Regions from separate parts of the Cupriavidus sp. 207A1 genome, predicted to be linked through region 2. Evidence: predicted binding sites of a transcription regulator. Region 2 holds the regulator's gene; the other holds the start of a gene.
What was found. Region 2 encodes sigma-54, which starts transcription at its own class of promoters, with help from an activator protein. Its sites were predicted from a motif close to TGGCANGNAANCTGCTTT; they were not measured.
Positions count from the first base shown of each region.

Region 1: a site for sigma-54 is predicted at 8,928-8,945, ahead of AC3FMM_RS30255 (PQQ-dependent methanol/ethanol family dehydrogenase). Genes of this name have one in related genera too.

Region 1 is NZ_JBYOJO010000024.1:50,621-66,145, forward strand. Features, by position in the region: gene AC3FMM_RS30215 (TonB-dependent receptor) at 1-1,946, opposite strand, end outside; gene AC3FMM_RS30220 (tripartite tricarboxylate transporter substrate binding protein) at 2,273-3,256, shown strand; gene AC3FMM_RS30225 (ABC transporter ATP-binding protein) at 3,253-4,032, shown strand; gene AC3FMM_RS30230 (PQQ-dependent catabolism-associated beta-propeller protein) at 4,029-5,057, shown strand; gene AC3FMM_RS30235 (type 1 periplasmic-binding domain-containing protein) at 5,050-6,228, shown strand; gene AC3FMM_RS30240 (ABC transporter permease) at 6,233-7,063, shown strand; gene AC3FMM_RS30245 (quinoprotein dehydrogenase-associated SoxYZ-like carrier) at 7,060-7,872, shown strand; gene AC3FMM_RS30250 (quinoprotein relay system zinc metallohydrolase 1) at 7,869-8,813, shown strand; gene AC3FMM_RS30255 (PQQ-dependent methanol/ethanol family dehydrogenase) at 9,009-10,772, shown strand; gene AC3FMM_RS30260 (c-type cytochrome) at 10,868-11,191, shown strand; gene pqqE (pyrroloquinoline quinone biosynthesis protein PqqE) at 11,816-12,979, opposite strand; gene pqqD (pyrroloquinoline quinone biosynthesis peptide chaperone PqqD) at 12,951-13,223, opposite strand; gene pqqC (pyrroloquinoline-quinone synthase PqqC) at 13,220-13,912, opposite strand; gene pqqB (pyrroloquinoline quinone biosynthesis protein PqqB) at 13,909-14,826, opposite strand; gene pqqA (pyrroloquinoline quinone precursor peptide PqqA) at 14,922-14,996, opposite strand; gene AC3FMM_RS30290 (alpha/beta fold hydrolase) at 15,081-15,525, shown strand, end outside.
Region 2 is NZ_JBYOJO010000018.1:116,840-132,364, reverse strand. Features, by position in the region: gene lptA (lipopolysaccharide transport periplasmic protein LptA) at 1-14, shown strand, start outside; gene lptB (LPS export ABC transporter ATP-binding protein) at 23-823, shown strand; gene AC3FMM_RS27145 (RNA polymerase factor sigma-54) at 946-2,424, shown strand; gene hpf (ribosome hibernation-promoting factor, HPF/YfiA family) at 2,473-2,823, shown strand; gene AC3FMM_RS27135 (PTS sugar transporter subunit IIA) at 3,170-3,625, shown strand; gene hprK (HPr(Ser) kinase/phosphatase) at 3,708-4,679, shown strand; gene AC3FMM_RS27125 (PsiF family protein) at 4,851-5,249, shown strand; gene rapZ (RNase adapter RapZ) at 5,365-6,243, shown strand; gene AC3FMM_RS27115 (LON peptidase substrate-binding domain-containing protein) at 6,336-6,995, shown strand; gene mutY (A/G-specific adenine glycosylase) at 7,026-8,201, opposite strand; gene AC3FMM_RS27105 (dynamin family protein) at 8,309-10,261, opposite strand; gene mutM (bifunctional DNA-formamidopyrimidine glycosylase/DNA-(apurinic or apyrimidinic site) lyase) at 10,521-11,411, opposite strand; gene AC3FMM_RS27095 (tetratricopeptide repeat protein) at 11,565-13,508, shown strand; gene lolB (lipoprotein insertase outer membrane protein LolB) at 13,598-14,209, shown strand; gene ispE (4-(cytidine 5'-diphospho)-2-C-methyl-D-erythritol kinase) at 14,229-15,107, shown strand; tRNA gene AC3FMM_RS27080 (tRNA-Gln) at 15,167-15,243, shown strand; gene AC3FMM_RS27075 (ribose-phosphate pyrophosphokinase) at 15,340-15,525, shown strand, end outside.

The sequences.
Region 1 (15,525 bases), on a different contig from region 2:
TAGCTGTAGGCCAGCCGCAGCGTGACCGGGCCGAGGCGGTGGCGCGCGCTCAGGTCGAGCCCCTGATTGCGGGTGCGGTCGAAGTTGGCGAAGTAGCCGAGCTGCGTGTTCGGCGCGCGCACGAACAGGATGTCGTCGTGGTTGTCGATGCGGTAGAGCGACGCCGTGAGCTCGGTGTGCGGGCGCGGGTGCCAGCGCACGCCGGCCTCGAACGAATGCGACACCACCTGCTTCAGGTAGGGATCGGCCTGCAGGCCGGCCGGCAGCCGGCACGGCCGTTCCGGATCGGCGCAGCCGAGTTCGAGCACGGTCGGCACGCGGTTGTTCTGCGCATAGCCGCCGAACACCGTGACGCCGCCGCCCAGCTTCTGCGCCAGCCCCAGCGCCGGGTTCAGGCGGCGATAGGTGAAGCTTTCGCGCGGCTGCTCGCTGCCGTCGCTGTTGCGCAGCGTATTGCTGACGGTGACATGGTTCCAGCGCGCCGACGCGGTCAGGAAGGTGGTGGGCGTCAGCGACCAGGTATCGGACAGGTACAGGCCCAGCGTGCGCGCGTTGCCGCTGACGCCGGAGAACAGGGCGTTGGCCGCGGCAGGGTCGGCGACCACGCCGCGGTCGTCGGTGAAGCTGCCGGGCTGGGCGTATTGCGAATAGGTGAGGCGGCTGCGGTCGAGCGTCAGGCCGGCATTGGTCACGTGGTGCTCGCTCTCCCGCGCCAGGCTCAGCGCCATGCCGACGGTCTGCTGCCGCATATGGCTGGTGTTGAGCACCGCCGGGTGCAGCGCCGCGCCTTCGGCGCGGGTCATGCCGCAGTCGTCGCCGAGCGGGCTGCCGTCGGCGTCGAAGCCGTCCTCGCAGTCTTCGGCGTAGGCCTCGTAGTCCGGGTTCACGTCGCCGTTGGCGGTGTCGCGGCGGCTGTTGCGCACATAGGCCAGCGCCGCGGCGCTGGTCTTGTCGTCGAACCAGTGGCGGCCGTTGAGCGCGGCCTGCGTGACCTGGTTGCGGGTCTGGTCGGGATAGGTGTAGACCGCGCGCCGGTTGGACTGGTACAGCTCGGGCAGCGTGCCGCCGTCAGCCGCGCGATAGCTGGGCACCAGGCCGTTGCCGGTCAGCGTGCTGCGCCCGTGCAGCACGGACACGTCCCAGCTGCTGCTGGCGCCGGCGTAGCCCGCCTTGGCAAAGACATTGCCGAGCCGGCCCTCGGAATGGTCGCGCCAGCCATGCTCCTGGAACAGCGTGCCGGCGGCGAACGCATGCCAGCCGCCGTCGCTGCGTATGCCGCCGGACAGGTCGGCGCGCTTGCGGGCATGGCTGCCGTAGGACAGGTCGGCGGTGAAGCCGGGCGAGTCCAGCCCGGAACGCGTGGTCATGGCGAGCGCGCCGCCGAGCGTGTTGAGACCGTAGGCGGGGTTGGCGCTGGACACCAGCGACGCGCTCGCCAGCGCCGCCTCCGGGATCATGTCCCAGCTGACCACGTCGCCAAAGGGCTCGTTGACGCGGATGCCGTCAAGGTAAACCGACAGTCCCTGCGGCACGCCTGGGATCGATGACGCGCGGAAACCGCGGTAGGTGATGTCGGTCTGGAACGGGCTGCCCTGGATGTCGTTGACGTTGACGCCGGCGAGGTGGCGGTTCATGTAGTCGGCCAGGTTGCCGGCGCGCGCGCCGCCGAGCTCGCTGCCGCGCACGGTCTGCACGGTGTAGGGCACCAGGTCGCTGGCCACGCCGATGCCGGGCAGCGGCGCGGCGGCCACCACCAGCACTTCGGGCAGCAGCGTACTGTCCTGGTTTGGCGCAACAGTGTCCTGTTGCGCCACAGCGGCACGCTGGCACAGCAGCGTGATCAGCGCGGACAGCACCGCGGCGCAGCGGCACGGGCGGGCTGCGACGGCGCGCGGAAGTCGGGATGGCCGCTGGCCTGGCGGTGCAGGGCGCGGGATGGCTGGCATGGTCGGTCTCCTCGGGATAGCGGCGCATGCCTGCATCGGGCCGCGCCTGTGGGCAGGGCTTCAGCAGTTTTCGTACCGGGCGGCAGCATGGGCCTGCGCCCTGTCACAAAACAGGACAAGGGGGCGTTGCCATCAGCGGGACAGTGTTCCATCACGGCACAGTGCCGCGCGGCGCATCGCAGCACGCGTCGCTGCGAGCCGGCGGCCGGCAGCGGTGCAGCGCCGGCCAGGCAAGGTCCGCGGGGATGCGGCATGCCGTGTTGCATCGCACATGGTATCGGCCTTGCTCTGTCACACCGCATCCCAACCCGGTCCGGTGCTTCGCCATGTTCCGTTGCCTTGCCTGCCTGCTGTCGATGTGCCTCGGCCTGTTGCCGGCGGGCTTCGCGCGGGCCGAGGGCGCACACGCCTATCCGTCGCGTCCGGTCACGCTGGTGGTGCCGTGGCCAGCCGGCGGCGCCACCGATATCTCGATGCGCATCCTGGCCGAACTGGCCGGGCGTGAGCTGGGGCAGCCGATCGTGGTGGAGAACCGGCCCGGCGCCGGCGGCACGCTGGTGGGCGGCCTGCTTGCCGCCGCGCGGCCGGACGGCTACACCATCGGCCAGCTGCCGCTGACGGTGTACCGCTTCCCGCATCAGCAGAAGACCGCGTGGCAGCCGCTGCGCGACATCCAGCCGGTGCTGATGATCTCGGGCTATACCTTCGGCGTCGTGGTGCCCGCCGACAGCCCGTGGCGCTCGCTGCGCGAGCTGATTGCCTGGGGCCGCGCGCATCCGGGCCGGCTGACCGTGGGCTCGACCGGCATCGGCACCACCGCGCACCTGGCGATGGAGGACGTGCTGGGCCGCAGCGGCGTGCGCTACCTGCACGTGCCGTACCACGGCACCGCCGACCAGATGCTGGCGGTGGCCAACGGCTCGCTGATGGCGGGGGTCAATTCCACCGGCTTCGCGCCGTTCGTCGAAGCCGGCAAGCTGCGCCTGCTGGCGGTGTTCAGCGCGCAGCGCTCGGCGCGCTGGCCCGAGGTGCCGACCGTGGCCGAGCTGGGCTTCGCCGATGCGGTCCACAACTCGCCCTATGGCATCGGCGTGCCGCGCGGCACCGATGCGGCCATCGTCAGGCGCCTGCACGACGCGTTCCGCGCCGCCATGCAGCACCCGCGCCATCTCGCCGAGCTGGCCCGCTACGACCAGGAGCTGACCTACCTGGGCACCGCGCAATACGAAGCCTTCCTGCGCCAGGCCTGGGACACCGAACGCAGCTTTGCCCAGCGTGCGGGCACGGCCCGGGCGAAGGAGCAGTTATGAACGCACTGCCAATCCAGGAAGCGCCGGCGCTTGCTTGCGACGCGGTGCGCAAGGCGTTCGGCGGGCGCGTCGCGCTCGACGGGGTCTCGCTGTGCGTGCGGCGCGGCGAGTTCGTGGCGCTGCTGGGGCCCAACGGCGCGGGCAAGACCACGCTGTTCCAGATCCTCGGCGGCCTGTTCGTCGCCGATGCCGGGCAGGTCATGGTGATGGGCTGCGACATGCGGCGCGACCCGGTGCGCGCGCTGGCGCAGCTGGGCATCGTATTCCAGCAGCCCGCCATCGACCTGGACCTGCCGGTGCTGGCCAACCTGCGCTTCCATGCCGACCTGCATGGCCTGCCGCGGCGCGAGGCGGCGCAGCGGATCGCGCGCCTGCTGCAGGCCTTCGGCCTGGCGCCGCGCGCGCAAGCGCCGGTGCGCGAGCTGTCGGGCGGCAGCCGGCGCAAGGTCGAACTGGCGCGCGCCTTGCTGCATGAGCCGGCCATGCTGCTGCTCGACGAGCCGACGGTGGGACTCGACCCGGCCTCGCGCGTGCAGCTGCTGGCCGAGACCCGGCGGCTGGCGCGGCACGCAGGCGCCGGCGTGCTGTGGGCGACCCACCTGGTGCAGGAGGTGGAGCAGGCCGACCGCGTGATCGTGCTGGACCGTGGCGCGGTGCGCTTCGACGGCACCCCGGCCGCGCTGCTGGGCGTCACCGCGGCCGCGACGCTGGAAGCCGCTTTCCTCGCCATGACGCCGTCGATCAGCCGCGCGGCGCAAACGGAGCTGACCGCATGAAGCCGATGCCATCCCCCGCCTGGCTTGCCGGCGCCTGGCTGCTGGCCACGGCGCTGCTGGTTGCCGCCGGCCTGGCCGAGGGCGCGCAGGGCGCCCAGGGCGGCCCCGCGCGCGCCGCCACCGGCCAGGTCTTTGTCTCCAGCGAAAAGGACGACGCGCTGACCGCCTACGCTGCCGCCAGCGGCCAGCAGCTGGCGTCGTGGCGCCAGTGCCGGCGGCCGCGCCACCTGCAGCTGTCGCCGGATCGCGCGCGGCTGTACGTGGCCTGCAGCGACGACCACCGCGTCGACGTGGTCGACGTGGCCACCCGCAAGACCGTGGCAACCCTGCCGGTGGGCGACGACCCGGAGCTGTTCGATCTCAGCCAGGACGGCCGCACGCTCTACGTGTCGAATGAAGAGGACGCGCTGCTGTCGGCCTACGACACCGGCTCCGGCAAGCGCGTGTTCGCGGTCGCGGTGGGGGAGGAACCGGAGGGCGTCAGGGTCAGCGCGGACGGACGGCAGGTGTACGTGGCTTCCGAGGTGGCTAACCTGGTCCACGTGGTCGACGTCGCCACGCGCAAGGTGGTGCGCAATATCCGCGTCGGCAACCGGCCGCGCCGGCTGCTGCTGGTGCGCGGCGGCAAGGAGCTGTGGGTCTCCAACGAGCTGTCGGCCAGCGTCAGCGTGATCCGCACCGATACGCTGGAGGTGGTGCAGACCATTGCCTTCGCGCCGCGCGGCATGCGCGCCGAAGACGTGACCCCGGTCGGGATGGCGGCGCGCAGCGACGGCAGCCACGCCTATATCGGGCTGGGCCGCGCCAACCATGTCGCGGTGGTGGAGGTGGCGTCGCGCCGCGTGCAGGACTACGTGCTGGTGGGACGGCGCGCATGGGGGCTGGCGCTGAGCCGCGACAACGCCCGGCTCTACGTTGCCAACGGGCTGTCCGACGATGTCAGCGTGGTCGACACCGCCAGCCGCAAGGCGGTGGCCACGCTCAAGGCGGGCCGCGTGCCGCATTCGGTGGCGATCGATGACTGAGCGGGCCCTGGCCGTGCTGGCCTTTACGCTTGCGGCGGCGCTGGCGTCGCCGCTGCATGGCGCGGAGGTGCGCGTGGCGGTGGTGTCGCTGGCCGACGATGCCCGCCACGCGCCGCGGCGGCTGGCGCAGCGCTATCCCGACCAGCCGCAGGGCAGCGCGCTCGACGCCGCCCAGGTGGCCGCGGCGGAAGCGCGCTTTGCGCTGGAGGCCGCGGGCCAGTCGCTCCGGCTCGAGGCGCAGCAGGCCCGCACCGAAGCCGAGGTGGCCACGCTGGTCGCGGCGCTGGCGCGACAGGGCACGCGCTACATCGTGCTCGACCTGCCGGCGGCCGCGGTCCGGGCCGCGGTGGGCGCGGTCAGGCCGGGCGAGGCGCTGCTGTTCAATGTCTCGGCCGACGACGATGCGCTGCGCGGCGCCGGCTGCGCGCCGGTGCTGCTGCATACGCTGCCGAGCCTGCGCATGCGCGCCGACGCGCTGATGCAATACCTGGCCGCGCGCAAGTGGCGCCGCGCGCTGCTGCTGAGCGGGCCGTCCCCGACCGACGCCGCGCAGCGCGACGCGCTGACGGGCGCGGCGCGGCGCTTCGGCATTGCCTGGAGCGCGCAGCGCGCATTCCGGCTGTCCAACGATCCGCGCGAGCGCGACCAGGCCAATGTCAGGCTGCTGACCGGTGGCGCGGACTACGACGTGGTGGTGGTGGCCGACGCCGACGGCGAATTCGCGCGCGGCCTGCCCTATGCCACGCAGCTGCCGCGCCCGGTGGTTGGCGCCAGCGGGCTGGGTGCGCAGGCCTGGCACTGGACCTGGGAGCGCAACGGCGGGCCGCAGCTCAACCGGCGCTTCGCCCGCGCCGCGGGCCGGCCGATGACCGGCTACGACTGGGCCGCGTGGGTCGCGGTCAAGGCCATTGCCGAAAGCGTGGTGCGGCAGCCCGGGGGCTTTGCCGCGCAGGCGCAGGCGCTGGCCGCGGGGCAGGTGGTGGTGGACGGCTTCAAGGGCCCGCCGCTGTCGTTCCGGCGCTGGGACCGCCAGCTGCGCCAGCCGCTGATGCTGGCGCACCCGGACGGCGTGGTCGGCACGGCGCCGGTCGAAGGCGTGCTGCATCCGAAGAACAACCTCGACACCCTGGGCGCCGACGAAGCCGACACCGCGTGCCGCGCCCCGACCTGACCCCATGACCATGCCCGCCACCCTGCCACCGTCGATGCGCCATCGCTGGCGCGCACTGCGCGCGGTCTGCGGCCGCGAACTGCACAAATACCTGCGCCAGCCCGGGCGGCTGCTGTCGTCGCTGGTGCGGCCGCTGCTGTGGCTGCTGGTGTTCGCCGCAGGCTTCCAGAATGCGCTGGGGGTCGCGATCGCGCCGCCGTACGACAGCTACATCGAATACCAGGTCTATGTCGCACCCGGGCTGCTGGGCATGATCGCGCTGTTCAACGGCATGCAGTCGTCGCTGGCGATGGTGTACGACCGCGAGATGGGCGTGATGCGGCTGCTGCTGACCGCGCCGCTGCCGCGCGGCTGGCTGCTGGGCTGCAAGCTGGCGGCGGGAACGCTGCTGTCGTTGCTGCAGATGGCGGCGTTCCTGCTGGTGGCGGCGGCGTTCGGCATCCGCTTCGCGCCGCTGCACCTGCTGGCCGGCCTGGGCGCGATGACGCTGGCGGCGCTGATGCTGGGCGCGCTCGGCCTGCTGCTGTCGGTCCATGTGCGCCAGCTGGAGAATTTTGCCGGCACCATGAACTTCGTCATCTTCCCGATGTTCTTCATCAGCTCGGCGCTGTATCCGCTGTGGCGCCTGCAGGAGTCGGGCGCCGAGGCGGTGTACCAGCTGGCGCGGCTGAACCCGTTCACGCATGCGGTCGAGGCGATCCGCTTTGCGCTGTACGGGCAGCTGGCGCCGCACAGCCTGGCCATCGTCGCGGCCAGCGCGGTGGTGTTTTTCGCGCTGGCGCTGCGCGGCTACGACCCGCAGCGCGGCATGGCGCGTCGCGGGCAACCGGCATGACCGGCCACCGGCAGGGCATGGCGTTGCTGGCGCTGGCATGGCTGGCGCTGTCTGTCCCGACGGTGTCGGCTGCACCGGGCGCCGGTGCCGGCATCGTGCACAGCGATCCGATGCAGTCGCCGCAATGGGCCTGGATCCACAAGGAGCTGCTGCAGCAGGGCCCGGTAGTGTTCGACAGCCGCGTGCGCGTGACCGGGCCCGCCTTCGCGGAAGACCCGATGCGCGTGCCGATTGCCTTCGACGCGTCGGCGCTGGGCGAGGTCGAGCGCATCGTGGTGGCGGTGGACCGCAACCCGATCCGCCCGGTGCTGGCGTTCGAGCCGCTGCGGGTGCGGCCGTCGCTGTCGTTCCGCTTCAAGCTGGAGCAGGCCTCGCCGGTGCGGGTGGCGGCGCGCACGCGCGACGGCACCTGGCATGTCGGCAGCGCGTGGGTCGACGCCGGCGGCGGTGGCTGCACCGTGCCCGGGGCGACCCGCCGCGACGGCAGCTGGAGCCGCACCCTCAACCGGGTCGAGGCGCGCATGTTCCCTGGCCTGGGTCACGGCCAGGACCAGGCCGGCGCGCGCGTGCGCCTGCGCGTGATGCACCCGATGGATACCGGCCTGGTCGCCGGCATCCCGGCGTTCTATCTCGAGACGCTGGTGCTGGCCGACGCGACGCGGCAGCCGCTGTTGCGGCTGACCCTGCACGAGCCCGTGGCGGAGAACCCGATCTTCTCGTTCGACCTGCGCGAGGCGGTGGTGCCCGGCATGACCGTGTCCGGCCACGACAACAACGGCAACCGCATTGCGGCGCGGGTGTCGCCATGAAGCGCGTATTGCCGGCGCTGCTGCTGTGGCTGGCCACTGCTGCGGTCCTCGCGGCGCCCGCGCAGCCACCTGACTACCGCCTGGCGCCGCGCGAGATCGCCGCCGGCGTGTGGCTGCTGGAAGGCGCCAATGCCGACTTCGCCCCGGCCAATGGCTGCAACATCATCAATACCGCCTTCATCGACACCGGCGACGGCGTGGTGGTGATCAACACCGGCCCCTCGCGCGAGTATGGCGAGCAGCAGCGCCGCGCCATCGCCGCGCTGACCGGCGCGCCGGTACGGCTGGTGCTGAACCTGAACCTGCATCCCGACTACTTCTTCGGCAACCAGGCCTATGCCGACGTGGGTGCCAGCGCGCTGCCCGCCACCATCGACGGCGCGCGCCGCGAGGGCGCGGCCTATGCCGGCAACCTCTACCGCCTGTGCGGCGACTGGATGCGCGGCACCGAGCCCGCGCCGCCGCTGCACGCGCTGGAGGCCGGCACACGGACGATCGGGCGCCGCACGCTGGAACTGATCCGCCTGGAAGGCCATACCGACGCAGACCTGGTGCTGCTGGACCGCGCCGCCGGCATCGTCTTTGCCGGAGGGCTGGTGTTCCGCGAGCGCATTCCGACCACGCCGCACGCGCATATCGGGCGCTGGCTCGACAGCCTGGCGCGGCTGCAGGCGCTGATGGAGCAGAGCGGGGCGCGCCTGCTGGTTCCGAGCCACGGGCCCGCGCTGGGCGGCACGGAAGCCATCGCGCAGACGCGTGCCTACCTGCAATGGCTCGACGCGCGCCTGCGCGAGGCCGCGGCGCAGGGACGCGACCTGGCCGAGGTCATGGCCATGCCGGTGCCCGAGCCCTATGCGCGCTGGGGCGCGCTGCCGGCCGAGTACCTGCGCAACGTGATCCATCTCTACCCGGCGCACGAAGAAGCCGCGCTGGGCCAGTGACGGGGCCGACGGTGCCTGTTCAATTCTGGCGCAGCTGCAACGCAGTGTTGCACGCTGGCGCGGGCCGCAGCCTTGCGGCGGGCTTGCAGGGCGCGTGATCGGGCCCCGCCCCACTGGCATGGGATTTGCCATTTGCGTGCTGGTGTGTGGCGCAGTGGCGCACCAGCGAAATCGAAAACAAGAGAGGAGATGGCAATGAGGACCTTACGAGTAGGGCTGGCAATTGCGACAACCGCGGCGGCAATCGCGGCCGCCGCGGCGAGCGTTGCCGCGCAGGCGGCGGTAAGCGACGCCATGATCGAGAACGATGCGAAGTCCCCCGGCGACGTGCTGTCGTGGGGCATGGGCCCGCAGGGGCAGCGCTATTCGACGCTGGCGCGCATCAATACCAAGAACGTGGGCCGGCTGGTGCCGGCGTGGTCGTTCTCGTTCGGCGGCGAGAAGCAGCGCGGGCAGGAGTCGCAGCCGCTGATCCACGACGGCAAGATGTTTGTCACCGCGTCGTATTCGCGCATCTATGCGCTCGACGTGAAGACCGGGCGCAAGCTGTGGAAGTACGAGCACCGCCTGCCCGAAGGCATCATGCCGTGCTGCGACGTGGTCAACCGGGGCGCGGCGCTGTACGACAACCTGGTGATCTTCGGCACGCTCGACGCGCAACTGGTGGCGCTGGACCAGAACAGCGGCAAGGTGGTTTGGAAAGAGAAGCTCGAGGACTACGCCGCCGGCTATTCGTACACGGCCGCGCCGCTGGTGGCCAAGGGCCTGGTGCTGACCGGCATCTCGGGCGGCGAATTCGGCGTGGTCGGCCGCGTCGAGGCGCGCGACGCGAAGACCGGGCAGCTGGTGTGGTCGCGGCCGGTGGTGGAAGGCCACATGGGCTACAAGTACGACAAGGACGGCAACAAGACCGAGATCGGCATGACCGGCACCCAGAACGCCAGCTGGCCCGGCGAGACCTGGAAGACCGGCGGCGCGGCCACGTGGCTGGGCGGCACCTATGACCCGGCCACCGGCCTGGCCTACTTCGGCACCGGCAACCCGGGCCCGTGGAACAGCCATATCCGCAAGGGTGACAACCTCTACTCCGCCTCCACCGTGGCGCTCGATCCCGCCACCGGCAAGATCGTCTGGCACTACCAGAACACGCCCAACGACGGCTGGGACTTCGACGGCGTGAACGAGTTCATCACCTTCGACCTGGACGGCAAGCGCATGGGCGGCAAGGCCGACCGCAACGGCTTCTTCTACGTCAACGATGCCACCAGCGGCAAGCTGGTCAATGCCTTCCCGTTCGTGAACAAGATCACCTGGGCCACCGGCATCGACCTGAAGAGCGGCCGCCCCAACTACGTCGCCGAGGGGCGCCCCGGCGACCCGGCCGCCGCCAACGGCGAGAAGAAGGGCAAGTCGGTGTTCGCGGCGCCCGGCTTCCTGGGCGGCAAGAACCAGCAGCCGATGGCCTACAGCCCGCAGACCGGCCTGTTCTACGTGCCCGCCAACGAGTGGGGCATGGACATCTGGAACGAGCCCATCAGCTACAAGAAGGGCGCCGCGTTCCTGGGCGCGGGCTTCACCATCCAGCCGCTCAACGAGGACTACATCGGCTCGCTGCGCGCGATCAACCCCAAGACCGGCAAGATCGTCTGGGAGGTCAAGAACGGCGCGCCGCTGTGGGGCGGCGCCATGACCACCGCCGGCGGGCTGGTGTTCTGGGGCACGCCGGAAGGCTACCTGAAGGCCGCCGACGCGAAGACCGGCAAGGAGCTGTGGCAGTTCCAGACCGGCAGCGGCGTGGTCGCGCCGCCGGTCACGTGGGAAGAGAACGGCGAGCAGTTCGTCGCCGTGGTCTCCGGCTGGGGCGGCGCGGTGCCGCTGTGGGGCGGCGAGGTGGCCAAGCGCGTGAACTTCCTGGAGCAGGGCGGCTCGGTGTGGGTGTTCAAGCTGCACAAGAGCTGAGGGAATCAACGGTGATTCAGCCCCGCGTACATGGCATCGCAGCGGCGATGCATGGCGTGCGCGGGGCCCGGTCGCCACGGTATCGGGATACAGGTATGAAGAAAGAATGGATGGCGCTGGCTGCGGTTGGCGCGATGTTGCCGGGCGCGGCGCTGGCCGCCACGGCGGCGGAGATGCAGGCGCTGGCGGACAAGAGCGGCTGCTTTTCCTGCCATGGCATGCAGTCGAAGCTGGTGGGGCCGGGGTTTGCCGAGGTGGCGGCGCGGTACAAGGGCGACAGCCAGGCGGCCGCGTCGCTGGCGAAGAAGATCCGGGAGGGCGGCAAGGGGGCGTGGGGCAGGATCCCCATGCCGCCGCATGGAAATCTGGGAGAGGATGATGCGAAGAAGCTGGCGGAGTGGGTGCTTGGGGTCGGCTGAGGGGGGGCGGGGCGTGGGCGGCGGACGCTGCGTCGGACGCGGGGCCGTTGCGGGCGTCGGCGGCCGGCGCAAGACCCGCTTGCGGCGGCGCCGGCGCGGGCGTTGATTCAGCGCTTGCTCCCATCCGTCGGTTCTTGGTTTGTCGTGCTTGGCGGGCGTGGCTGTTTCGCCGGCGCAGCCGGCGACCTACTTCTTGGCCGAGCGCCAAGAAGTAGGCAAGAAACGCGTCGCCTGTGCGGCTGGCAATCAATTCCGCGGCGTTGGTGATTCGGGCGGTGGTGATTTCCGTTTGGCGTGGGTGCCCGTTCGAACCTGCTAACGCTATGTGAGTCAGGGACGGTGCCTACGATCCCCCACTTTTGAACGATCCCAACAGGGTGTAGGCAACCTGCTGCGGGCGCTATTGGTGGGACGCCTTCGGCTGCGCTGCGCGCGCTCCCAATCTTAGGTCTACTGCTCGGGCACGGAGTGCGTCGCTGCGCTCGCACGCGTTGTCGCGGGCGATACCTCAGGCCTTTCGTGCCCGCTTGTTTTTTGCTCCCCTCTCCCGCTTGCGGGAGAGGGGCCGGGGGTGAGGGCCGGCGCATCCACGAAGTCAACCGCGTCTGTCCACGCGGCCCAACCTCATCGTCCGGAATTCCGCGATGAACCCAATCTCAACGAGTTGGCATCGCTGCGAAACACCATCGGATACTCGCGCGCTTGCGCCACCGCCAGCCGCCCCTCCAACGCGATCTCGCGCAGGCGCCCATGCCCGGGCGCCTTGGCGCAGGCGGGGTCGGTCGCGGCGGCATCGCCGGTGACCAGGAAGGCCTGGCAGCGGCAGCCGCCCAGGTCTGCCTCGCTGTGCTCGCAGGACCGGCACGGCTGCGGCATCCATTGCGTGCCGCGAAAGCGGCGGAAGGCGTCGCTGTGGTGCCAGATGTCGTGAAGGGTTTCCGTCCTGACGTCGGGCAGTGCCAGGTCCGGCAGCATGCGGGCCGCGTGACACGGCAGCGCGGTGCCGTCGGGCGCCACGCCCAGGAAGGTGGTGCCCCAGCCGTTCATGCATTTCTTCGGCCGTTCCTCGAAATAGTCCGGCACCACGAACAGGATCTGGCATTGCCGGCCGATGCGCGCGCGGTACTGCTGCACCACGGCCTCGGCTTCGCGCAGTTGTTCCCGGGTCGGCATCAGCGCCTGCCGGTTCTCCCAGGCCCAGCCGTAGTACTGCGTATTGGCCAGCTCCAGGTACTCGGCGCCCAGCTGCAAGGCCAGCTCGATGATGGTGCCGACATGCGGCAGGTTATGCCGGTGCAGCACGCAGTTCATCACCATCGGATAGCCGTGCGCCTTGATCAGCCTGGCCACGCGCTGCTTAAGCTCGAACGTGCGCGTGCTCGACAGGAAATCATTGAGCTCGCGGGTGGAGTCCTGGAACGACAGCTGGATATGGTCCAGGCCCGCCTCGCGCAGCGCCGCCAGCCGGGCATCGGTCAGGCCCACGCCGGAGGTGATCAGGTTGGTGTAGAAGCCCAGGCCGCGCGCATGGCGCACCAGCGTCTCCAGGTCCTTGCGCAGCAGCGGCTCGCCGCCGGACAGGCCCAGCTGCACCGCGCCCAGCGCGCGCGCCTGGCTGAACACGTCGCACCACTGCGCGGTATCCAGTTCCTGCGCATGGCGGGCATAGTCGACCGGATTGGAGCAGAACGCGCAGTGCAGCGGGCAGCGGTAGGTCAGCTCCGCCAGCAGCCACAGCGGCGGGCCGGGCGGCGCGGGCTCAGACCAGCCAGCCGCGTTCGGTGGCATGTTTGACAAAGGCATGGACCTCCGGCGCGATGCCCTGCACGCCAAAGGCGGCCTGCAGGTCGTCGATCAGCATGTCGAGCGTATGGTTGCCGTCGCAGCGTTGCAGGATCGCGGCGGCGCTGTCGTTGAGCGTGACCATCCCTTCCGGATACAGCAGCACCCAGCTTTGCTGCGAGTCCTCCCACTGCAGGCGGAAAGTGCGGTGCAGGGTCGGGGTGGCGAGGTCTTGCGTGCCGGCGGTCATGGCTGGGCCTGCTGGATGGCATCGAGCATCGACCACAGCACGTCGAGCTTGAATTGCAGGATATCGAGGGCGCGCTGCTGTTGCGCCGCGCTGCGGAAGTAGTCCAGCGTCACGCGCAGGCCGTGGTCGACGTCGCGCTGCGCCAGCGGGATGCGCGAGCGGAAGTAATCCAGGCCGCCGGCCTCGATCCACGGATAGTGCGTGGGCCAGCCGGCCAGCCGCTCCTGGTGGATCTTCGGCGCGAACATCTCGGTCAGCGACGAGCACACCGCTTCCTGCCACGGCGCGCGGCGCGCGAAATTGACATAGGCGTCGACGGCGAAGCGCACGCCGGGCAGCACCTGCTGGTGCTCCAGCAGCGCGCCGCGCTCCAGGCCGACGGCCTGGCCCAGCCGCAGCCAGGCCTCGATGCCGCCGGGCTGGGTGTCGGTGCCGTCGTGGTCGAGGATGCGCACCACCCACTCGCGGCGCGTGGCGCGGTCGGGGCAGTTGGACAGGATCGCGGCGTCCTTCAGCGGGATGCTGGCCTGGTAGTAGAAGCGGTTGGCTACCCACGCGCGGATCTGCGCGGGCGTGCATTGGCCCGCCGCCATGCGCTGGTTGAACGGGTGGTGGATGTGGTAGCCGCTTTCGCGCGCGCGCAGGCGCGCCTCGAACTCGGCCGGGCTCCATGCAACGGTGGCTGTCATAGCGCGATGTCCATGCCGTCGTAGGCCAGTTCGATGCCGTGCCGGGCCAGCTCGGCACGCTCGGGCGAGTCTTCCGCCAGCACCGGATTGGTGTTGTTGATGTGGATGAGGATCTTGCGTTTGGCGGGCAGGCGGTCCAGCACCTCGATCATCCCGCCCGGCCCGGACAGGGCCAGGTGGCCCATGTCGGCGGCGCTGCGCGTGGAGAAGCCCAGCGCCTGCATTTCGTCGTCGCGCCAGAAGGTGCCGTCGACCAGCACCACGTCGGCGCGGCGCAGCTGCGCGAACACGTGGTCGTCGACCTGGCCCAGCCCGGGCGCATAGAAGGCGCTGCGGCCGCTGCGGCGGTCTTCGATGCGCAGGCCGATGTTGTCGCCGGGCTGCGGCGCATGGCGCCTGGGCGAGTAGGGCGGGGCCTTGCTTTGCAGCGGGACCGCGGTCAGCGCCACGCCGTCCAGCGGCGGCACCGAGAACGCCGTGCCGTCGCAGGGCAGCGCGTGGCACTGCAGCCCGCAGTAGTGCGACAGGATGCGCGTCAGCGGGAACGCCCCGGCCAGGTCTTCGAGCACGCTGGCGGTGGCGTAGAGCGGCAGCGCCCGCCGGTGCTCGCGCAGCATCAGCAGGCCGGTGACGTGGTCGATCTGCGCGTCCATCAGCAGCACCGCGGCAATCGCGGTGTCGCGCCCGGCGCGGCCGGGTTGCAGCGCGGGGGTCTGGCGCAGCTGCTGCAGGATGTCGGGCGAGGCATTGACCAGGATCGCATCCGGGCCATCGCCGCACAGCGCGATCGACGATTGCGTGCGCGGGGTGGCGCGCACGGTGCCGCGGCGCACGCCGTCGCAGTTGCGGCAATTGCAGTTCCATTGCGGGAAGCCGCCGCCGGCGGCCGATCCCAGTACCCGGATGGTTGTCATGGCGCGAGCGCTCGAGGGTTGATCACAGCTGCCCCGCGCACAGGCGCCATGCCGGCAACCACCGGCGGCGCCCGCCCGCGGAACGTCGCGGCCGGTCAGCGGTTGGCGATATACATGGTGATTTCAAAGCCGAGCCGCAGCTCGGTATAGGCGGGCGTGGTCCAGGTCATGTCGGTCTCCTTGGGTGGCATGGTTAGTGATTAGCGTCGCGGCATGGCAGCGTGTCTGCCGCAATGCCCGGAAAGGCAACAACCATGCCCGACGCAACCCTGGACCACACCGTCTTCTACCTGCGCACGCCCGACGCGCAGCGCCTGCACGTGCGGCTGGGCGGCCCGCCGCACGGCGAGCCCTGGCTGGTCCTGCACGGCGGGCCGGGCAGCGGCTGTACCCCGTCGATGGCGGCGTGGTTCGACCCGCAACGGCACCGCGTGGTGATGCCTGACCAGCGCGGCGCCGGCCGCTCGACCCCGGCCGGCGGGGTGCGGCGCAACAACGTCGGCGCGCTGCTGGCGGACCTGGAGCAGCTGCGCGCGGCCCTTGGCATCGCGCGCTGGGGCGTGGTGGGCGGATCGTGGGGCGCGGCGCTGGCGCTTGCCTATGCCGCGCGCTATCCGCATGCGGTCGCCGCGCTGGTGTTGCGCGGCGCCTTCCTGACCGGCCGCGACGACGTGCTGGGCTTGTTTGCGCCGCGCGCCG
Region 2 (15,525 bases):
CCAACAAACCCTGACCGTACCCATGACCGATACCGCCACCATTGCCGACAAGCCTGTCGTCGAAGCCAACTCCGTCCTGCCCGGCGGCAGCACGCTGGTCGTGCGCCACCTGAAGAAGCGCTATGGCTCGCGCACGGTGGTCAAGGACGTCTCGCTCGACGTCAAGAGCGGCGAGGTGGTCGGGCTGCTCGGCCCCAACGGCGCGGGCAAGACCACGTCGTTCTACATGATCGTCGGCCTGGTGGCACTGGACGAAGGCGATATCGTGCTCGACGGCGACCACATCAGCGGCCTGCCGATCCACGAGCGCGCGCGCATGGGGCTGTCGTACCTGCCGCAGGAAGCCTCGGTGTTCCGCAAGCTCAACGTCGAGGAGAACATCCGCGCGGTGCTGGAGCTGCAGCTGGACAAGGGCAAGCCGCTGGCCAAGGCCGAGATCGAGCGCCGCCTCGATGCCCTGCTCGACGACCTGCAGATCGCGCACCTGCGCAACAACCCGGCGCTGTCGCTGTCCGGCGGCGAGCGCCGCCGCGTGGAAATCGCGCGCGCGCTGGCGTCGTCGCCGCGCTTCATCCTGCTCGACGAACCCTTCGCCGGCGTGGACCCGATCGCCGTGGGCGAGATCCAGCGCATCGTCAGCTTCCTCAAGGCGCGCAATATCGGCGTGCTGATCACCGACCACAACGTGCGCGAGACGCTCGGCATCTGCGACCACGCCTACATCATCAGCGAAGGCACGGTGCTGGCCGCGGGCCAGCCCGAAGACATCATCGCCAATGACGCCGTGCGGCGCGTCTACCTGGGCGAGAACTTCCGCATGTGACAAGACGGCTGCCCGGCACGGGCAGCCATGGCTGCGCGGCGGGAGAGTCAGCGGCGATCACGGCGCATAAGCGATAGCAATTTCCGTTCCAACATCGGAAAGATGCGCATAAAATAGGTCGCATGAAACCGTCGCTACAGCTCCGCCTCTCCCAGCACCTGGCACTGACCCCGCAGCTGCAACAGTCGATCCGGCTGCTGCAGCTTTCCACGCTGGAACTGCAGCAGGAAGTCGAACAGGCGCTGACGGAAAACCCGCTGCTCGAGCGGGAGAACGACTGGATCGAAAGCCCGCTGCGCGTGGCGGCCGATGGCTCGGTCAACGTACAGAGCGCGCCCGCGCCCGCCCCCGCCGAGCCCCAGGGCAATGGCGACGCCCGCGCCGAAGGCGCCGCCGATGACAGCTACGGCGACAACAGCAGCGGCGACGACTACGGCAACAGCGACTGGAGCCTGGACGACTTCGCCCGCCGGCCGCAAGGCGACGAGGACGAAAAGACGCCGATGCAGCTGCGCGATGCCGAGCCCACGCTGCGCGAATACCTGATGGAGCAACTCACACCGCTGAAGATCTCGGCGCGCGACAAGGGGCTCGCCATCTTCCTGATCGAATCGCTCGACGACGACGGCTACCTGAGCGCCTCGCTCGAAGAGATCTGCGCGGAGCTGCCCGAAGAGCTGGAGTTCGACCCCGACGAAGTCCACGCCATCCTGACGCTGCTGCAGAGCTTCGATCCGGCCGGCGTCGGCGCACGCAATGCCGCCGAATGCCTGGCGCTGCAATTGCGCCGCCTGACCCACCCGCAGCGCGAACTGGCGCTGACCATCGTCACCCATCATCTGGAACTGCTTGCGGTACGCGACTACACGCGGCTGAAGAAGGCGCTGCAGGTCGACGAAGTCGCGCTGAAGGCCGCGCACGACCTGATCCGCTCGCTGGCCCCCTACCCCGGCCACGCGTACAGCCGGCCGGAGGCGGATTTCGTCGTGCCGGACGTATTCGTGCGCAAAAGCGGCAGCGGCTGGATCGCGCAGCTCAATCCGGATGTGATGCCGAGGCTGCGCATCAACGACATGTACGCGCAGATCCTGCGCGGCGCCAAGGGCGAGACCGGCACCGCGGGGCTGCAGCAAAAGCTGCAGGAGGCGCGCTGGCTGATCAAGAACATCCAGCAAAGGTTCGACACGATCCTGCGTGTCTCGCAAGCCATTGTCGAGCGTCAAAAGAACTTTTTCACCCACGGTGAAATCGCCATGCGCCCCTTGGTTTTGCGGGAGATTGCCGATACACTGGGTTTACACGAGTCAACCATCTCCCGGGTGACGACCAATAAATACATGGCCACGCCGATGGGTACTTTCGAACTGAAGTACTTCTTCGGCAGCCACGTGTCCACCGAAACCGGTGGCGCGGCTTCATCAACGGCCATCCGCGCCTTGATCAAGCAACTGATAGGAGCCGAAGACCCGAGGAATCCCCTTTCCGACAGTCGCATCGCCGAACTGCTGGGTGAGCAAGGCTTCGTTGTCGCACGCCGCACCGTTGCCAAATATCGCGAAGCCCTGAAGATCCCCGCAGTGAATCTCCGCAAGTCTTTGTAGCCGAGCCCACCGCCTGCCTGGTGAGGCTCTTTCAGAAGGAGAAGCGCTATGAACTTCAAGATCAGTGGACACCACCTGGACATCACGCCCCCTCTGCGTGAGTACGTGGAAACGAAGCTGGAGCGAATCGTCAGGCATTTCGATCAAGTCATTGGCGTTAGCGTGCTGCTCTCTGTCGACAATCACAAGGAAAAGGACCGGCGTCAGTACGCGGAAATCAATCTGCATCTAAAGGGCAAGGACATCTTTGTCGAGGCGCATCACGAAGACCTGTATGCGGCGATCGACGCACTCGTCGACAAGCTGGACCGTCAGGTGATTCGCTACAAGGATCGCGTGCAAGGCCACGACCGCGAAGCGGTCAAGTACCAGATGGCCGCAGCGCAAATGCAGCAATAAACCCGTGCCCGGCAGCCCCGCAGAGGGCTGCTGAACCAGGATTCCACAGGCAAGCCGCGCCGAAGCGCGGCTTTTTTGCGCCCTGGCACAGTGCCGGCTGTGGCAGCGGAGCAAACCTTGCCACGCAGGGAAGCCCGAAATGTTCGCAAGCGCAGCGCCAAGGTGTATGCTGCGCCATACAAAGAGAGAGAACTCGTGGCCGCGCCTGCTCGCGCTGCACCGCACAATGCAAGGGTAGCCGCTGCTCTATAATGGGCCGGACGTCTCCTCCGCCGGCGGCGGTCAGGGAGCCAGCCGCTGCCCGGCGGAACGATCCGCCCGCTAACTGAAATCCTGCGCATCGCCCATGAATCGTTTGGCCAAATTGCTGCCACCCGGCAACATCACCCTCGACGTCAGCGTCACCAGCAAGAAGCGTGTGTTCGAGCAGGCCGGGCTCCTCTTCGAGAACAACCATGGCGTGGCGCGCGCCATCGTCACCGACAACCTGTTCGCGCGCGAGTCGCTGGGTTCGACCGGACTGGGCGCCGGCGTGGCGATTCCGCACGGGCGCATCAAGGGCCTGAAGCAGCCCCTTGCCGCCTTCATGCGCCTGGCCGAGCCGATTCCGTTCGAATCGCCGGACGGCAAGCCGGTGTCGCTGCTGATCTTCCTGCTGGTGCCGGAACAGGCCACACAGCAGCACCTGGAAATTTTGTCCGAGATCGCGCAACTGCTGTCGGATCGCGACATGCGCGAGGGCCTGGCGACCCTGCCCACGCCCGATGCCGTGCACGAACTGCTGATCGCATGGCATCCCTGATCCACTGACTCCCCCGGAGCGGGCCGGCACCAGACCGGGCAAGCGCCACGCGCTTCGAACACCGCCTTACCAGCCATACCGCATGGAACTCACCGGCGTCACCTCCCAGTCCATCTTCGACGACAACGCAGCCGACCTCAAACTCTCGTGGGTCGCCGGCCTGGAGGGCGCGGACCGCGCCTTTGACGTGGAATTCGCCCGCGAAGCGACCTCCGCCGCAGACCTGGTGGGCCACCTCAACCTGATCCACCCGAACCGGATCCAGGTCCTCGGCAAGCCCGAAATCACGTACTACCAGCGGCTCGACGACGAGACCCGCAAGCGCCAGATGGGCGAACTGATCCTGCTGGAGCCGCCGTTCCTGGTGATCGCCGACGGCATGGAGCCGCCGCCGGACCTGGAACTGCGCTGCACGCGCTCGTCGACGCCGCTGTTCACCACGCCGGTGTCGTCCGCCGCGGTGATCGACCACCTGCGCCTGTACCTGTCGCGCATCTCGGCGCCGCGCGTGACCATGCACGGGGTGTTCCTCGACATCCTCGGCATGGGCGTGCTGATCATGGGCGAATCGGGCCTCGGCAAGAGCGAACTGGGCCTGGAACTGATCTCGCGCGGCCACGGGCTGGTGGCCGACGACGCCGTCGATTTCGTCCGGCTGGGGCCGGATTTCATCGAAGGCCGCTGCCCCCCGCTGCTGCAGAACCTGCTGGAAGTGCGCGGCCTGGGGCTGCTCGACATCAAGACCATCTTCGGCGAGACCGCGGTGCGGCGGAAGATGAAGATCAAGCTGGTGGTGCAGCTGGTGCGGCGCAACGACGGCGAATTCGAGCGGCTGCCGCTGGATTCGCAGTACCTGGACGTGCTCGGGCTTCCCATCCACATGGTCAAGATCCAGGTGGCGGCCGGTCGCAACCTTGCCGTGCTGGTCGAGGCCGCCGTGCGCAACACCATCCTGCGCCTGCGCGGCATCGACACGCTGCGCGACTTCATGGACCGCCAGCGCGCCGCGATGCAGGCCGATGCGGTCTCGCGCGGCCAGGGCCGGCTGCTGTAAGCCACCGTCCGCCGCGGTTTTCAATTGCTTACAACGGCGTGGCAAGCGCTCGTCAACGTTTCTCAGGCATGCTCCGTTTTGTGCTGTAATGGGCATCACGCCCGTTGCGGAAGCTGCAACGCCGACCCCGGCGCGCGGCGATAAGGTTGTCCACCCCCGAGGAGAGCAAGCATGAAGACCCTGATTGCAGTGTGCGCGTTAGTGACCCCGCTGTTCGCAGCCAGCGCCTTTGCGCAGACCGCCACGCCGGCCACCCCTGCTACGCCGGCCAAGCCGTCGGCCGCGGCCCCGGCCCCGGCAACGCCTGCCGTGCCGGCCACGCCTGCCACCCCGGCCAATCCGGACAAGCCCGCGGCCAACACCCAGCAGGACAAGATGAAGGCTTGCAATGCGCAGGCCTCCGGCAAGAAGGGCGACGAACGCAAGGCGTTCATGAAGGAATGCCTGTCGAAGTCCGGCGCGCCCAAGACCCAGCAGGACAAGATGGCTGCCTGCAGCAAGTCTGGCAAGGGCAAGAAGGGCGATGAATACAAGGCCTACATGAAGGAATGCCTGTCGAAGGCAGCCTGAGCGCCACCACCGGCGAAATGGCGACCCAAATGGCGAACCGGGCGGTTCGCCATTTTTTCTGCTGTCAAACTGCTGTCATGACGCAGCCGGCACCTGATGCTATGCTTCAGTTGCTATGCGCATCATCCTCATCACCGGCATATCCGGTTCCGGCAAATCCGTCGCACTGAACGTCCTCGAAGATGCAGGCTACTACTGCGTGGACAACCTGCCGGCGCAGTTCATCCCTGAACTGACCCGCTACCTCGACAGCCAGGGCTACACGCACCTGGGCGTGGCTACCGACATCCGCAGCCGCGAGTCGCTCGACCAGTTGCCCGACACCGTGCGCGCGCTGGCCGCCGAGCACCAGGTCGAGGTCATTTTCCTGACCGCCAGCACCGACGCCCTGGTGCAGCGCTACTCCGAGACGCGGCGCCGCCATCCGCTGTCGGCACGCACCGACGGCGTGGCCGGTGGCGGCGGCGCGTTCAACGACACGGCGCTGATGGAAGCGATCGAGATGGAGCGCGCGCTGCTGAGCCCGCTTGCCGAGGCCGCGCACCGCATCGACACCAGCAATGTGCGCACCAATACGCTGCGCAGCTGGATCAAGGAGCTGATCCGCGACGACAGCCAGCGCCTGACGCTGCTGTTCGAGTCGTTCGGCTTCAAGCACGGCGTGCCCAGCGATGCCGATATGGTGTTCGACGTGCGCTCGCTGCCGAACCCGTACTACGACCTGGCGCTGCGGCCGCTGACGGGCCGCGACACGCCGGTAATCGACTTCCTGCAGGCGCAGCCGATGGTGCTGGCGATGGCCGAGGATATCCGCGCCTACGTGGAAAAGTGGCTGCCAAGCTTCATCGCCGACAACCGCAGCTACCTGACCGTGGCGATCGGCTGCACCGGCGGACAGCATCGCTCGGTCTATATTGCCGAAAGGCTCGCCAACTATTTCCGGGCACATGGTAATGTGCTGGTCAGACACCGAGAGCTCGCACCGGCGGGCTGACGCACGCGGCATGGCACCCCGGGCTGCACGGGGCATCTGAGCGCGGCGTTGGCCTGGCGGCCCAATGCTGCGCGACCCCAAGCCTGCACCGCATGTCCTCGACCGACCTCTACCGTCCCGCAGGGTCCGAAGACCCGCCACGGACGCTCGAAAACCTGCCGCTGTTTCCCCTGCACACCGTGCTGTTTCCCGGTGGACGGCTACCGTTGCGCGTGTTCGAGGCGCGCTATGTCGACATGGTGCGCAACTGCCTGCGCGACAGCGCGCCGTTCGGCGTCTGCCTGATCGCCAGCGGCGAGGAAGTGGCCCGGCCCAACCAGCCCACCGTGCCCGAACTGGTCGGCTGCCTCGCGGAAATCGTCGACTGCAACATGGAGCAGCTGGGCGTGCTGCTGATCCGCACGCGCGGCCGCGAGCGCTTCCATATCATCAGCCACGAAACCCGCGACGACGGCCTGCTGGTGGCGCGCGCCGACGTGCTCCCGCCCGACATCATCGACTGCAAGCTGGAACTGCTGGGCGAATGCCTGGACGCGCTGCGCCGCATCGTCACGCGGCTGCACGCCGAGCAGCCCGACCGCATGCCCTTCGACGAGCCCTACCTGTGGGACGACCCGAGCTGGGTCGCCAACCGGCTGTGCGAGCTGCTGCCGGTGCCGCTGAAGGCCAAGCAGATGCTGATGGCCTTGCCCGACGCGGGCATGCGCATCGAGATCGTGCACCGCTACATGCGGCAGAACCACATGCTGTAGGCGGTCTCTCCTCCCGCGCCCACTCCCGCTTCAGAACAAGCCCACCCGCGCCTGGTCCTCAAGCAGCCGGCGCACCGGCGCGGGCGTGCCCAGCGCATCGAGATCGTCGAGCGACAGCCAGCGCTGCCCGGCCGGCGTCGCGCTGTCCTGCCGCAGCACGTTCGCCTCCACATTCAGGTCGACCCGGATGGCGCGGATCAGCAGGCGGAAGTGCGTGAACACATGGGTCAGCTCGCCGGCCAGCACGGCGCGCGCGGGGGTGCCGAAAGCGCGCGCGTAGTCGAGCGCGCGGGCCTCGGCGTCTTCCGCGTCGAAGGGCACGGTGTCGACCGGCATCTCCGGCAGGCTCCACAGGCCGCCCCAGATGCCGCTGTCCGGACGCAGGCGCAGCAGCACTTCACGCTCGCGCCGCACCAGCAGCATCACCGTGCTGCGCTCGGGGATCGCCACGCGCGGCTTGGGCGCGGGCAGCACGCCGGTCAGGCCGTCGCGGCGCGCGACGCAATCTGCGGACAGCGGGCACGCTGCGGCATCGGCCAGGCAGGCGGGCTTGCCGCGCGAGCACACCGTCGCGCCAAGGTCCATCAGCCCCTGCGTATAGGCCACCATGTCGTCGGCCTGGCGTGGGCCAGGCGCAGGCAAGGCCAACTCGGCCAGTTGCCACATGCGCGTTTCCACCACGCGCTCGCCCGGATGGCCATGGATGCCGAAGCAGCGCGCGAACACGCGCTTGACGTTGCCGTCCAGGATCGGCGAACGCACGCCCGCGCTGAACGCGGCAATGGCCGCCGCGGTGGAACGGCCGATGCCCGGCAACGTGACCAGCACCGCGGGGTCGGTGGGGAAGCACCCGCCATGCTCGCCGACCACTTGCATGGCGCAGCGGTGCAGGTTGCGCGCGCGCGAGTAATAGCCCAGCCCGGCCCACAGCGCCATGACCTGGTCGGCAGGCGCCGCCGCCAGGTCCTGCACCGTGGGCAACTGCGCGACGAAACGCTGGAAGTACTCGATCACCGCGCTGACCTGGGTCTGCTGCAGCATGATCTCGGACAGCCAGATCCGGTACGGGTCGCGGGTGTTCTGCCACGGCAGGTCGTGCCGGCCGTGCCGGCGCTGCCAGTCGACCACGCGCGCGCCGAAGTCAAGGGGCACACGGAGGTCATCAGGCAGGGCTGGTGCGGTACGGGGGGCTGGTTTGCGGGGCATCGGTGTGGCAACTGCGTGGCGAGCGGACATGGGCATCGGCGCGCCAAAGAAAAAGGCGCCGCAAGGCGCGGCGCCACATGATATACCGGTCGGCAAGAGCTGCCCGGCTACGCTACCGCAAGGCTGGCACTGTCCGCATCCGCCGCCGGCCGCATCAGCCGCTGGGCAAACGCCTCGATGCGCCCGCTGCGTTCATCCAGCCCGTTCAGCACTTCCTCCAGCTGCGCGATGCGGCTTTCCAGCGTGTCGGTGGCTTCATGGATGCGCTCGATCGAATCGACACGCCGGCGCAGCTGCTTCTGGTGTTCGCGCACCTGGGCTTCCAGCGGCGTCATCACCGACTTGAGCCAGACCTCGATGTCGCGGTTGAGGCCGCGGAAATTCTCCAGCACGCGGCTGGCCATGGTGTTGAAAGCGCTTTGCACCAGCTGCGGGCGCGAGCGCGTCAGCATGCTGATCGTGCCGAAATGCGCCTGCACCAGCCGCAGCGTCTCCTGCAGCTCGGTCAGGTAGCGTTCGGCGGTGAACTGCATCGGCGCGGGCAGCGTGAAGCCGTGCTCGGCATTGAAGCGCCGGTACATGCTTTCGATCAACTGGTGCAGCTGGCCGATCTTGTTGTCGGCATCGCTCACCAGCCCGCTCAGCTGCGCGAACAATGCGTCCATGTCCTCGCGCAGGCCGCGCGAAAAGAAGCGCTCCTTCATATGCTCGCGCGCGCTGCGCATGGTGCGGCGCACGTCGCGCAATTGCAGGCTCTTGATGATGTCGGCGCTGTGGCGGCCGAAGACCAGGCGCAGCGCCTGGAACTTGCTGATGCTCTGCTCGAACTCGTCCTTCTCGCCCTGCACCCGCATCAGCATGTGCTTGACCATCGCATGGTTCTTGCCGCGCAGTCCGCGCAGCTCGAACAACTGCTCGACGATATCGCGGCGGCGGCTCTGCAGCAGCTGCTGCGCGGCGCGCGCCATGTCCTGCACCAGCCGGTAGACCTGGTCAGAGACGATCTCGCGCCGGCGCGGAATCAGCTGGTCCGACAGCACGTGCTCGAACTCCGGCAGGCCGCTGCGCGCGAGCAGGGTGTCGTCGCGCGTGACCTTGGCCACCAGCCCCTTCTGCGCCGACACCGGATACACGCGCGACTGCTCGATGCCCAGCACCTGCGCGGTGGTCGACACCTGCCGCGCGATTTCCTGCGCGATTTCGCCGGGCTGGCGCAGCGGATCCCACAGGCCGTCGATCTTGTTGAGCACCGCCAGGCAGCCGCGCCGGTGCCCGGCGCCGACATGGCTGCGCCACAGCTCGAGGTCGCTCTTGGTCACGCCCGCGTCGGCGGCCAGCACGAACACCACCACGTGCGCATCCGGGATCAGCCGCAGCGTCAGTTCGGGTTCGGTGCCGATCGCGTTCAGGCCCGGCGTGTCGAGGATCACCAGGCCCTGGCGCAGCAGCGGATGCGGAAAATTGATGACGGCGTGGCGCCAGCGCGAGATCTCGACCATGCCCTCGGCATCGACCGCATAGGCGGCATCGGGGTCGTTCTCGTGGTACAGCCCCAGCGCCTCGGCCTGCTCGGGCGGCACGCGCATGGTCTGCACCACATGCTGGAACGCCTCCAGCATGCCCTCGGGCGACGACGGGTCCAGCGGCACCGAATGCCAGTGCGATGCCGAAGTGCCGGCCTCGATGAAGTCGGCGGTGGAGGCGTCCTGCAGGCGCGTCTCGATCGGCAGCAGGCGGATGCTGGGCGGCTCGGCTTCGTCGTAGCGCAGCTCGGTCGGGCACATGGTGGTGCGCCCCGCCGACGACGGCAGGATGCGGCGCCCGTAGTCGGCAAAGAAGATGGCGTTGATCAGCTCGCTCTTGCCGCGCGAGAACTCGGCGATGAAGGCGACCTTGAGGCGGTCGCTGCGCAGCACGCTCTGGATGCGCTGCACGCGGTCGTCGGCCTGTGCATCGTACAGGTCGTGCTGCTGCAGCCAGGACTGGAATTCGGCCAGTGACTGGAGGACCCCGGTTCTCCAGGCGCCGTATTGTTCGAATTGGTGGGCGAGCGTTGTCATGGAGCTGTTGGGCTGACTTGGTTTTGCCTCGGGGCCCGCCACCCTGCGCGGCATGCCCGTGTTCACGCAATGCCGGTCCGCCCCCTGCCGTACATGCGCGGCCGACCATTTTGTAACTTTTTATGACTGCGCACACGATACAGGTTTCCACGGCGCTTTTGTGGAATTCGCGTCCCTTGGATGGCAGTCGCCCCGCCAGTGTTGCGCCGACCCATCGACCCGCGGCAGCGGGCGGTCCCTGAAGCACTCCGGATGCTGGTCAGTGCTGGCAGTTGGTGCAATAGAAGGTGGAACGCTGGCCCTGGACGATCTGGCGCACCGGTTTGGCGCACACCTTGCATGGCAGGCCGGCGCGGTCGTAGACAAAGCAATCGAGCTGGAAGTAGCCGCTGGCACCGTCGCTGCCGACAAAGTCGCGCAGCGTGCTGCCGCCGCGCTCGATCGCCTGCGCCAGGGTGTCCCGCACCGCCTGCGCCAGCCGGTCGCAACGCGCGCGGCTCAGGCGCCCGGCCGGGGTGGTCGGGTGGATGCCGGCACGGAACAGGCTTTCGGACGCGTAGATGTTGCCCACCCCGACCACGATCGCACCGGACAGCAGCACGGTCTTGATCGCGGCACTGCGGCAGCGCGTATGGCGGTGCAGCCAGGCGCCATCGAAGGCGGGATCGAACGGCTCGATGCCGAGGGTGCTCAGCAACGGATGCGACGGCAGTTCGGCCTCCGGCAGCGTGGTCCAGAGGATGGCGCCGAAGCGGCGCGGATCACGGAAGCGCAGCACGATGGTACCCGGCTGCTGTCCTGGCGTTGCCGCCGACGCTGCGCCGGGCCCCGCGTCGAGCACCAGGTCGAAGTGGTCGTGCACGCCCGGCGGCGGTGCCTCGGGCAACACCCTCAGCGTGCCCGTCATGCCCAGGTGCACCAACAGCCAGCCATCCGGCTGCGCCGCGTCGGCGCTGACGCATTCGAGCAGCAGATACTTGCCGCGGCGCTCGATGCGGCGCACCAGGCGCTGGGCCAGGCAGGTTTCGAGTTCAGGGTCGACCGGCCAGCGCAGGCCGCGGTGGCGCACCGTGACCGCGGCGATGCGCCGCCCCACCACATGCGGCAGCAAGCCGCGCCGGGTCACCTCGACCTCGGGCAATTCAGGCATCGAACCTCTCCGTTGGTTACCGCTCAAAACTCCTGCAGCGCCTGGCGGCGCCGGCCTGCGGCGCCAAGCAGCGCATTGTAGCGGCAGGCTACAATGCCCTTATCAATGCGCAATCTCCCATCCTTCGCCAGCGTGCGCCGGAGCACTCAATACATGTCGGACCTGATGCCGGACCTGATGCCGGACTCCTCGTTGCAAGCCACCGCGGGCGGCGGCCTGACCACATCGACGGGCGCCGGCTCGCGCACGGCGCGCCGTGCCGGCACCCTGGCCCGCTGGTGGCAGGCGCCGCGGCGCCATGTGCGCGCCCTGGCCGCCGGCGCGCTGCTGGCAGCGGCGGCGGGCGCCAGCCACGCCGCGCCGCCGGTCGGCGCCGGTTCGCTGCCCATGCTGCAGCTGGCCGCGGCGGACACCCCGGCGGCCAAACCCGCGCGGCCGGCACTGCCGTCGCTGGAGCTGACCGACGATATCGTCTATATGGTGCTGGCCGCCGAGATTTCCATCCAGCGCGGCCTGGTCGGCCCGGCCTATCGCACCTACCTGGAACTGGCGCGCCAGACCCGCGACCCGCGCTTCGCCCAGCGTGCCACCGAGATCGCCTTCAACGCGCGCATCCCGCAGCAGGCGCTTGACGCCGCGCGCCTGTGGAAAGAGATTTCTCCCTCCTCGCCGGCGGCCGGCCAGGTGCTGTCGACCCTGCTGGTACTCAACGGCCGCTGGGACGATGCCCGCCCGCTGCTGCAGCAGCAACTGGCTGCGGTCCCGGCCAGCCAGCGCGGCGATGCCATCCTGCAGCTGCAGCAGCAGTTGTCGCGCACCAGCGATCCGGCCGGCGCGGCCACGCTGCTGCAGGACCTGACCCGCAACGAAACCAAGCTGCCCGAGACCCAGCTGGCGCTGGCGCGCGCGCGCGAAGTCGCCGGCGACGAGCCGGGCGCGCTGGCCGCGCTCGACCAGGCCTTGCGGCTGCGGCCCGGCTATGAAGCGGCCGCGCTGATGTCGGCCGAACTGCGCGCCGAGAAGCAGCCCGACGAAGCCGTGGCGGTGCTCAAGCGCTTCCTGGAAAAGTCGCCCGAATCGGTCAACGGCCATATCACGCTGGCGCGGCTGTACCTGCTGAAGAACGACATGCCGGCGGCCCGCCAGGAATTCGAGACGCTGCGCAAGGTGGCTCCCGCCGACCCGCGCGTGCCGCTGGCGCTGGGCCTGACCAGCCTGCAGGCGAAGAACTACGGCGAGGCCGAGCAGTACCTGCAGGAATACCTGCAGCTGGTCGAAAAGCAGCCCAGCGCCAATCCCGACATTGCCTACCAGTACCTGGCGCAGATCGCCGAGGAGCGCAAGGACTACGCCGGCGCGATCCGCTGGCTCGACCGCATCGAGGACATCCGCCTGGCACCGGCGGCCACCGCCAAGCGCGCCCAGTTGCTGGCGCGCATGGGCAAGCTCGACGACGCCCAGGCGCTGTTCGGCGAGATGCTCACCGACGCCGAGGACATCCCCGACCCCGGCCAGCGCTCGCAGCGCGTGACCGCCATTCGCCAGGCCGAAGTAGCCACGCTGATGGAGAGCAAGGCCTACGACCGCGCCCGCAAGGTGCTGAACGACCGCATCGCGGCGGAGCCCGACAACGCCGACTGGATCTATGAGCTGGCCATGCTCGACGAGCGCCAGAAGCGCTACGCCAGCATGGAAACCGGGCTGCGCCGCGTGATTGCGCTGCAGCCGCAGCAGAAGCAGGGCTACAACGCCCTCGGCTATTCGCTGGCGGACCGCAACGAGCGCCTGCCCGAGGCACTCAAGCTGCTGGAGCGTGCCTCAGAGCTGGGTCCGGACGATCCGTACATCATGGACAGCCTGGCCTGGGTCAAATTCCGCATGGGCGACCTGCAGCCCGCGGCCGCACTGCTGCGCAACGCCTATGCCAAGGCCCCCGAGGCTGAAATCGGCGCGCACCTCGGCGAGGTGCTGTGGCAGCTCGGCGAACACGATGAGGCGCGCAAGACCTGGACCGAGGCCGTGCGCATCGATCCCGAGAACGAGACCCTGATCGATACGCTGCGCCGCTACAAATTCAACCTGCAGCCGTCCAAGTAAGCCCGCGCGCCGCGGCCGGCAGCCCGGCCGGCGGCGCCGGTTTCCCGTCAGCCGGCGGCCGCCGTGCCGCCGTCCTCACGACCATGCCCATGAACCGATCCCGACGCCTGGCGCTGCTTTGCCTTGGCGCGCCCCTGCTGCTGCAGGCATGCGCCAGCGTGGCGCCGTCGCGCAACTTCGATGTCGACCAGGACGCCGCCAGCCGGCAGTACACCGGCCGCTTTTCCGCCAGCTACGTGCGCTACGGGCGCGACGAGGGCGTGCAGGGCAGCTTCCGCTGGGAGGAGCAGGGCCGCAACGTGCGGCTCGACCTGGTCTCGCCGCTGGGCCAGACCCTGGCCGTGGTCACCGCCACGCCGTCGGGCGCCACGCTCGACCTGCCCAACCAGCCGCCGCGCAACGCGCCCGAAGTCGATACCCTGATGGAGGAAGCGCTGGGCTTCGCGCTGCCGGTGGCCGGCTTGCGCGACTGGCTGCACGGGCGTCCCACCCAGGGCACGCCGGCGCGCGCCACGCGCGACGAGCAGGGCCGGCTGGCGACGCTGGCGCAGAACGGCTGGACCGTGCGCTACGTCGCCTGGCAGGAGACGCCCGACACAGGCGCTGCCGCAACGCAGGTGCCACGCCGTATCGACCTGGCGCGCGACGCCGGCAGCAATCCGCTGTCGGTACGTCTGGTCATCGATCAGCAGACGCCATAACTGCCCCCATCACCGCACCATGCCAAGCAGCCATCCCCTGCCTCCACCCGAACTGCGCAACTGCCCCGCGCCGGCCAAGCTCAACCTGTTCCTGCACGTGACCGGCCGCCGCGCCGACGGCTACCACACGCTGCAGACCGTGTTCCAGCTGGTCGACTGGTGCGACACGCTGCATTTCCGCCGTCGCGACGACGGCGTGGTCACGCGCGTCACCGAGGTGCCCGGCGTACCGGCCGAGACCGACCTGGTGGTGCGGGCCGCGCGCGCGCTGAAGGCCGCCAGCGGCACCAGCTTCGGCGCCGACATCGCCATCGACAAGGTGCTGCCGATGGGCGGCGGCATCGGCGGCGGTTCTTCCGACGCCGCCACCACGCTGCTGGCGCTGAACCACCTGTGGGGCCTGGGGTTGACGCGCGCCGAGCTGATGCGGATCGGGCTGACGCTGGGCGCCGACGTGCCGGTATTCGTGCTCGGGCAGAACGCCTTTGCGCAGGGCATCGGCGAGGAGCTCACGCCGGTCGAGCTGCCCGACAGCTGGTTCGTGATCATCCACCCGAAGCAGCACGTGCCGACCGCTGAAATTTTTTCGGACGAGTGCTTGACAAGGGATACACCGATCTCCATAATTGCGGTCTTCGCTGCTCGCACAAACAAATTCGATTTCGGTCGCAACGACCTGGAACCGATAGCAACAGCGAAGTTCGGCGAAGTCGCCCGAGCCCTGGCATGGCTGAAGCAACACAATCAGCATGCCCGGATGACCGGTTCCGGAGCCTGCGTGTTTGCGCGTTTTCCCGACGCAAAAACAGCGCAGCAGGTTTTGGAAAGGGTGCCTCCCGAATGGGATGGCAGGTGTGTGAGAAGTCTGGCACAGCACCCGCTCGCGACGTTCGCATAGCAAGTTATCGTTCGGCGCGGTACGGCAGTTTGGTACCACGAAGAACGGCCCGGTTGTGTAGGGGAGTCGCCAAGTTGGTCAAGGCACCGGATTTTGATTCCGGCATTCGAAGGTTCGAATCCTTCTTCCCCTGCCATTACTTCCTATAGTGTCCTAACGGAACACGATATCCCCAAGTCACCGGCTTCGCCGGTGACACCAAGCTCCCCCAGCAGCAAGACAGGTGCCCCGAATGAGCAGCGAAGGCTTGATGGTATTTACCGGCAACGCCAACCCCAAACTCGCGGAGGCTGTCGTACAGCACCTCGGCATTCCGCTGGGCAAGGCTCAGGTTGGCCGTTTCTCCGACGGAGAAGTCCAGGTCGAAATCCAGGAAAACGTTCGCGGCAAGCACGTCATCGTGCTGCAGTCCACCTGC